One region of the Rhizobium sp. 3T7 genome, then DNA from elsewhere that is predicted to be linked to it. Evidence: predicted binding sites of a transcription regulator. Region 1 holds the regulator's gene; the other holds the start of a gene.
What was found. Region 1 encodes HrcA, which represses chaperone genes, less so after heat shock. Its sites were predicted from a motif close to GTTAGCACTCNCNNNNNGNGAGTGCTAAC; they were not measured.

Region 1 (4,193 bases):
TCAGCGTTGTCAGGCCGGCGTCCGCGCCAGCCTTGGCTTCCTCGGGGATCGCGTCGATGGCGCGGCGCAGGTTATCCGAAACGGCCAGCATGTCGCGGGCAAAGCCAGCCGCTGAATAGGTCTTGGCGTCCTTGACTTCCCGCTCTGTACGGCGGCGCAGGTTATCCATTTCTGCGGCAAGGCGCAGATAGCGGTCGCGCAACTCAACATTTTCGACCTTCAGAAGTTCCAGCGGATCGGGCTGTGCTGTGGCTTCAGCCGCGGCTTCGTTCTCGACGTTTGCGGCGGCGTCCGCCGCGGCTTCGGCCGCGGCGGCGTCAGGTCCGTTCTTCGTCGTTTCGTCAGTCATGACGTTCTCCGGTGATTGGTGTCTTTTAGGATGTGCCCGATATCGAGCTTTGACGGGCAAAAATCAAGTCTGCGTGACTGAAAAGCACGCGATGCAAGGCACAACTCATGCAGGGTTGACCGAGAGGGCCGCCTTGACTTGCTCGCGCTAAAGTTCTTTTATTTTAGCGAAATCTAAATCTTTGGTGCTTCGGCCTTATCCAGGGTCAAGGAGCTGCTACCATGAGCGATCAGAAAAGCTATTCGGGGCGCTGCTTCTGCGGCGCCGTGGAGATTGTTGCTACCGGCGAACCGGTGGCTATGGGCTACTGCCACTGTGCCTCCTGTCGGCATTGGTCGGCAGGGCCGGTCAACGCCTTTGCGCTCTGGCAACGGCACGCTGTCCACGTCACCAAAGGTGGCGAGCACGTGGAAGGCTACCAGAAGTCCGATACGAGCGTGCGGAAATTCTGCGAGCTGTGCGGTGGGCATCTCTACACCGACCACCCGACCTGGGGCGTCACCAACGTTTACGCGGCACTTCTGCCCGATCTCGATTACGCTCCGGCGTTGCACATGAACTATCGGGAAAGCGTGCTGCCTATCCGTGACGGCCTGCTGAAATACAGAGACATGCCTGCTGAGATGGGCGGCTCGGGCGACATGCTGCCGGAGTAGTTGCCCTACTTTGCGCCGCGTGACAATCGCGTCATCAGCTGAGCGGTGTAATCGACCATCGGGACGATGCGCGAGTAGTTGAGCCGCGTGGGCCCAATCACGCCGACGGCGCCGACGATACGGTCGTCCTCATCACGATAGGGCGCGACGATCAGCGACGAGCCGGAGAGCGAGAAGAGCTTGTTTTCCGAGCCGATGAAAATGCGCACGCCCGGCCCGCTTTCGGCGAGATTGAGAAGCTCCAGCAGGCTGTCCTTCTTTTCGAGGTCGTCGAAGAGCATGCGCAGGCGGTCGAGATCGTCGGCTCCGGCAAGACCGGCGAGCAGATTGGCGCGGCCGCGGATGATGAGCTGGGCCGGCTTGCCCTCGTCGGCGCTACCGGACCAGACGGCGATGCCGCGCTCGACGAGATCCTGCGACAGCGTATCGAGCTCGCGGCGAACATCGTCCTTCAGCCGGCTTAATTCATTGCGCAGTTCCGGCAGCGTCTGGCCGGTCATGTGGGCGTTGAGAAAATTGGCGGCCTCGGTCAACTGCGACGACGTGACGCCTGCCGGAAGCTCGATAATGCGGTTTTCCACCTGGTCGTGATCACCGACAAGAACCGCAAGCGCCTTGGTCGGCTCAAGCCGGATGAATTCGACATGCTTGAGAACAGGATCGCTCTTCGAAGTGATAACAAGGCCGGCGCCGCGCGAAATGCCCGAGAGCATGCGGCTAGCCTCATTCATCATCAATTCCATCGGCTTGTCGCGGCTTTCGGCACGCACCTGGCGATCGATGTTGGCGCGATCCTCGGCCGAGAGATCGCCGACCTGCATGAAGGCGTCGACGAAGAAGCGCAGGCCGATCTGCGTCGGCAGGCGGCCCGCACTGACATGCGGCGAATAGATGAGGCCAAGTTCCTCCAGGTCGCTCATCACGTTGCGCACGGAAGCTGGCGACAGCGACATCGGCAGGATGCGCGACAGGTTTCGGGAGCCGAGCGGTTCACCCGTCTCCAGATAGCCCTCTACGATGCGGCGAAAGATTTCCTTGGAGCGTTCATCCAGCGCAGCCACTGCATCTGAAACCGACGTTGATCTGAACTCCATGAAACCTTGCATACCCGTGCTGACGATGATCCGACAAAATATAGCCAATCTCCCCGCAGCGGCAAAAGGGAAATTGCAAATGGGCGCTGCCAATCGTAGAAGCTCTCAACAGCATAAGCACGCACGATCTAACCGAAAACCACTCGTGTCTTCGGCATCATGATTAGGAGAATAGTATGCGGCCCTCAGGCAGAAAAACCGACCAGATGCGCAAGGTCTCTTTCGAGCGCAATTTCTCCAAGCACGCGGAAGGCTCCTGTCTGGTGAAGTTTGGCGATACGCACGTGCTGTGCACGGCGAGCGTCGAGGAGAAGCCGCCGGCATGGCTGCGCAATACCGGCAAGGGTTGGGTCACGGCCGAATACGGCATGCTGCCGCGCGCCACCGGCGAGCGCATGAAGCGCGAGGCCGCATCCGGCAAGCAGGGTGGGCGCACGCAGGAAATCCAGCGCCTGATCGGCCGCTCGCTGCGCGCCGTCGTCGACCTCAAGGAACTCGGTGAACGTCAGATCACGCTCGACTGTGACGTCATCCAAGCGGACGGCGGAACGCGCACAGCGTCCATCACCGGCGCTTGGGTTGCGCTCTATGATTGCCTGAAGTGGATGGAGAGCCGCAACATGCTGAAGGTCGAGCGCGTGCTCAAAGACCACGTCGCAGCCATCTCCTGCGGCATCTTTGCCAACCAGTCGGTGATCGACCTCGACTATCTCGAAGACTCCTCAGCCGAGACCGACGCGAACTTCGTGATGACGGGCGCGGGCGGTATTGTGGAAATCCAGGGCACCGCCGAAGGCGCGCCTTTCACCGACGAGGAGTTCGCCTCGCTGATGGCACTCGCCAAAACAGGCATTGCCGAGCTCGTCGCGATGCAGAAGCAGGCGATCGCCGGATGAACGACATGCTGGAAGGCATGCTGGAGACGGCGCTCTATGCGGACGATCTCGACGAGGTCGAAGCCTTCTACGAGGGCATTCTCGGCCTTTCGAAGATCTCGCGAGGCGGCAACCGGCATGTCTTCTTTCGCTGCGGCACCGGCGTATTGCTGATCTTCAACGCTAAGGAAACGATCAAGCCCCCCTCACCCACCGCGCTGCAGGTGCCACCGCACGGCACAAGCGGTGCAGGACATGCCTGTTTTCGTGTCTCCGGGGAAAATCTCGATGCGATTGCGGCCCGACTAAAGTCCAAAGGTGTCGCCATCGAATCCGAAGTCACCTGGCCGCAAGGCGGCCGATCGATCTATTTCCGCGATCCGGCGGGCAACAGCCTCGAATGCGCTGAAGCCCGCATCTGGGGCATCGAATAGGACAATCATGCGCAAGCTCGAAACCAAGACCATCGTCGTTGCCAGCCACAATGCCGGGAAGATCCGGGAAATCCAGGACCTGATCGGTCCATTCGGTTTCACGGCAAAGTCAGCGGCCGAATTGAACTTCGTGGAGCCGGACGAAACCGGGACCACCTTTGAGGAAAACGCGACGATCAAGGCGCTCGCCTCCGCCGAAGCCGCCGGACTGCCGGCGCTATCGGACGATTCCGGCCTTGTCGTCGATGCGCTCGGCGGCGATCCGGGCGTCTACACCGCCAACTGGGCTGAGAAGCCCGACGGCACTCGCGACTTCGCGATGGCGATGGAAAAAGTCGAGACGGCTCTGGAAAAGGCCGGCGCTTCCAGGCCGGAACAGCGCACTGCGCGCTTCGTCAGCGTGCTCTGCCTTGCCTGGCCGGATGGCCATAAGGAGCTATTCCGCGGAGAAGTGGAAGGCACCGTCGTCTGGCCGCCGCGTGGCAGCCAGGGCTTCGGCTACGATCCGGTCTTTCAACCCGACGGCTATGAGACTACCTTTGGCGAGATGAGCGCGGAAGAGAAGCACGGCTGGAAGCATACAGAGGCACTGTCGCACCGCGCCCGCGCGTTCAAGATTTTCGTCGAAACTTGCCTGGAAGCATAAGGGCAAACGTGGACACTTTGGAACAGCCTGATCTGACGCGCTATGCCGCTCTTCTGCCCGACACCGGCGAACCCGGCTTCGGCGTCTACGTGCATTGGCCGTTCTGCGCCGCCAAGTGCCCCTATTGCGATTTCAACAG
Region 2 (4,193 bases), on a different contig from region 1:
ACTAGAAGACGGCGATGGCAGCCCTGACCAACAGGCCCGTGGCGGTGGATACTCCGATCACCGTCAGGATGCCGACCTTGAAGCGAAAGAGCAGAACGGACGCCAGGGCGAAGATCCCGAGTGCCGCGACATCGAGCGTCCACCACTGCGGCCAGGCAACGCCAACGATCGGCAGGCCGGTCTTCCCGGAAAGAAGCGCTACGCGGCCAACGTCGGCGAAGAGCGCATGCAGGCCGAACCACAGTGCAAGATTGAGAATGACGCCGACGACCGCCGCGGTGATCGCCGAAAGGGCGGCCGAGAGGTTTTCGTTGTTGCGCAGTTTCTCGATGCAGGGAGCCCCGGCGAAGATCCAGATGAAGCTCGGTACGAACGTCGCCCATGCGGCGAGGAAGGCGCCGAGAACGCCACCGGCAAGTGGCGCCATCGCAATAGGGTTACGATAGCCAGCGAGAAACCCAACGAAACATAGGACGAGGACCAGCGGCCCAGGCGTCGTCTCTGCAAGTGCCAGTCCATCGAGCATCTCACCGGGCTGCAGCCAGGCGTAATGGCCGACGGCAACCTGCGCGACATAGGAAAGGACGGCGTAGGCGCCTCCGAAGGTTATGACGGCCATCTTGGAGAAAAAGATGAAGACCGCGCCGAACACATTGGTTTCGCCGCTCAGAGTTTCGGCGATCAGATCCATGGGTGCATCAAGGCCACGAACGAAAAAGAGCGGCGACTGCCAGACGAGGATCCAGAACACGAGCACTACGAGCGGCCTTGCGATGGCATGCGTCGTGACCACAGGAAAATGCCGGTGCGAGGAGGTTTGCGGCAAGACTGGCGCGGCCAACCGACGCTGGCGATGCTTCATCCATAGTAGGCCTGCTGCTCCGCCCAGGATGATAACCAGAGGAAACGGCAGGTTTAGAAGGAAGAGCGCCAGGAACGACGCTGCTGCCACATAATAATGAAATCGCTCTTTCAGCGCTCGGCGCCCCGCCCGGAGCAATGCCTCGATGACGATTGCCAGAACCGCAGCCTTCACGCCGAAGAAAAGCACGGGAAGCCAGGCGGCCTCCTGAAAAACGGCGTAGAGGCTCGACAGCGCCAGGATAACAAGGAAGCCCGGCAGAATGAACAGCAGGCCGGCAATGAGGCCGCCGCGCACGCCGTGGATCAGCCAACCGATATAGGTGGCCAGTTGCTGGGCCTCGGGGCCTGGCAGCAGCATGCAGAAATTCAATCCATGCAGGAAGCGTTCCTCGGAGATCCAGCGCTTCTCGTCGACAATCGTCTTATGCATGAGGGCGATCTGGCCGGCCGGTCCGCCGAAGCTCAGACAGCCAATACGCGCCCAGACGCGAACTGCCTCCCGCAACGGCGGCGGCGCCACGATATCCCCTGCCGCGATCGCCTCATTCACGGTTGCTGCCCTCTCGCCTCAAGGCGCTCGATATCATCGGCGCGCCTTTACGACAATCCTGGCACAGACGGGGCTGCAACTAACTTTTCGAAGACAAAAACCTAGGGGAAGCTCAATCGTCGCATAGGCTGTCGCACTTCCGACAAGGATGTGCTGTTAACGCTGTTGCGAGGACGGCGAAGAAAAATTGCGGCCGTTCTTGACTCCCCGCTAGACCACTCCTAAATGCTGCCTCGCTAGCACTCACCAAGGACGAGTGCTAACACCCATCCGTGCAGGCCGCTCTCGGCCTGTGAGTGTCATTTGATCGAGGGATTAGACAATGGCAAGCACCAACTTCCGCCCCCTTCACGATCGCGTCGTCGTTCGCCGCGTTGAGTCCGAAGAAAAGACCAAGGGCGGCATCATCATTCCCGACACCGCCAAGGAAAAGCCGCAGGAAGGCGAAATCGTCGCCGTCGGCTCCGGCGCTCGTGACGAGTCCGGCAAGGTCGTCGCTCTCGACGTCAAGGCTGGTGATCGCGTTCTGTTCGGCAAGTGGTCCGGTACCGAAGTCAAGATCAACGGCGAAGACCTTCTGATCATGAAGGAAGCCGACATCATGGGCATCATCGGCTAATCAGCCGCTTTTCCCTTTCCGATTTTAGCTACGGGCCTAAAGCCCGGACAACTCGAATTCAGGAGTTTCAATCATGGCAGCTAAAGAAATCAAGTTCGGCCGCACCGCGCGCGAAAAGATGCTGCGTGGCGTCGACATTCTCGCTGACGCAGTGAAGGTAACGCTCGGCCCGAAGGGTCGTAACGTCATCATCGACAAGTCCTTCGGCGCTCCGCGCATCACCAAGGACGGCGTTTCGGTCGCCAAGGAAATCGAACTGGAAGACAAGTTCGAAAACATGGGCGCTCAGATGGTCCGCGAAGTTGCTTCGAAGACCAACGACATCGCCGGCGACGGCACGACCACCGCAACGGTTCTCGCTCAGGCGATCGTTCGCGAAGGCGCCAAGGCAGTTGCTGCCGGCATGAACCCGATGGACCTGAAGCGCGGTATCGACCTCGCTGTTGCTGAAGTCGTCAAGGATCTTCAGGCCAAGGCCAAGAAGATCAACACGTCGGAAGAAGTTGCCCAGGTCGGCACGATCTCCGCAAACGGCGAAAAGCAGATCGGTCTCGACATTGCTGAAGCAATGCAGAAGGTCGGCAACGAAGGCGTTATCACCGTCGAAGAAGCCAAGACCGCTGAAACTGAACTCGAAGTCGTCGAAGGCATGCAGTTCGACCGCGGCTACCTCAGCCCGTACTTCGTCACCAACCCGGAAAAGATGGTTGCTGACCTCGAAGACGCCTTCATCCTCCTGCACGAGAAGAAGCTCTCGAACCTCCAGGCCATGCTCCCGGTTCTCGAAGCTGTCGTTCAGACCGGCAAGCCGCTCCTCATCATCGCTGAAGACGTCGAAGGCGAAGCCCTTGCTACGCTCGTCGTCAACAAGCTGCGCGGCGGCCTGAAGATTGCTGCTGTCAAGGCTCCGGGCTTCGGCGATCGCCGCAAGGCCATGCTCGAAGACATCGCGATCCTCACGGGCGGCACCGTCATCTCCGAAGACCTCGGCATCAAGCTCGAGTCGGTTACCCTCGACATGCTCGGCCGCGCCAAGAAGGTTTCGATCTCCAAGGAAAACACGACGATCGTCGACGGTTCGGGCGCCAAGTCCGACATCGAAGGCCGCGTTGCCCAGATCAAGGCCCAGATCGAAGAAACCACCTCCGACTACGACCGCGAAAAGCTGCAGGAGCGCCTTGCTAAGCTCGCTGGCGGCGTTGCCGTCATCCGCGTCGGCGGTTCGACCGAAGTCGAAGTGAAGGAAAAGAAGGACCGCATCGACGACGCGCTCAACGCGACGCGCGCTGCTGTTCAGGAAGGTATCGTACCGGGCGGCGGCGTTGCCCTGCTGCGTTCCTCGGCCAAGATCTCTGTCAAGGGCGAGAACGACGACCAGGAAGCCGGCATCAACATCGTTCGCCGCGCTCTGCAGGCTCCGGCCCGCCAGATCGCCGAGAACGCTGGCGACGAAGCTTCGATCGTTGTCGGCAAGATCCTCGAGAAGGGCGAAGACAACTTCGGTTACAACGCCCAGACCGGCGAATACGGCGACATGATCGCCATGGGTATCGTCGACCCGGTCAAGGTTGTTCGCACGGCTCTGCAGGACGCAGCTTCGGTTGCTTCGCTGCTGATCACCACCGAAGCCATGATCGCCGAACTGCCGAAGAAGGACGCTCCAGCTGGCATGCCGGGCGGTATGGGCGGTATGGGCGGCATGGACATGATGTGATAGGCCGAAAGCCTATCGCAGGAATGTCTGTAAAGCTTCACTGATCCACTTCGGGTATCCCGGAATAGGAAGGGCGGTCTTCGGACCGCCCTTTTGTTTCGAGCCTGATTCGCCGCCCCCACCCTCCAGCTTTTTTCAATCGATAGCTGAAACGTTTAATCAGATTTGTGAGCAACCCGCGCACTGAGCGAAGCTTTCGCAAAACTTGTGGCGCTGTATTTTTTCTTTCACAGGCTGATTTCTCTCGCAGTGCAATTTTCTACACATTTAAGCGCGAGGAACCGCAGTGAAACCGTTTGCACTTCAAGAATTTGCGAAATTTTTGCTATTTCTGGCGTCCACGAGCGTCTTCGGGTGTATTTTCCACTCACAGTAGAGATCTGCTGTGCACAAAAAGCCGATTGCCGTTTGCATAAAAGACCGATAAATCCGCGTTGCATTCGGCG

Region 2: groES (co-chaperone GroES) is a predicted target of HrcA. The motif match lies at 1,650-1,678, and genes of this name have one in related genera.

What each region holds. Positions count from the first base shown of each region.
Region 1 is NZ_JAIQXS010000003.1:342,676-346,868, reverse strand. Features, by position in the region: gene grpE (nucleotide exchange factor GrpE) at 1-349, opposite strand, end outside; gene K9B32_RS06920 (GFA family protein) at 571-1,005, shown strand; gene hrcA (heat-inducible transcriptional repressor HrcA) at 1,011-2,099, opposite strand; gene rph (ribonuclease PH) at 2,276-2,995, shown strand; gene K9B32_RS06905 (VOC family protein) at 2,992-3,408, shown strand; gene rdgB (RdgB/HAM1 family non-canonical purine NTP pyrophosphatase) at 3,416-4,054, shown strand; gene hemW (radical SAM family heme chaperone HemW) at 4,063-4,193, shown strand, end outside.
Region 2 is NZ_JAIQXS010000002.1:285,206-289,398, reverse strand. Features, by position in the region: gene chrA (chromate efflux transporter) at 2-1,414, opposite strand; gene groES (co-chaperone GroES) at 1,737-2,033, shown strand; gene groL (chaperonin GroEL) at 2,107-3,747, shown strand.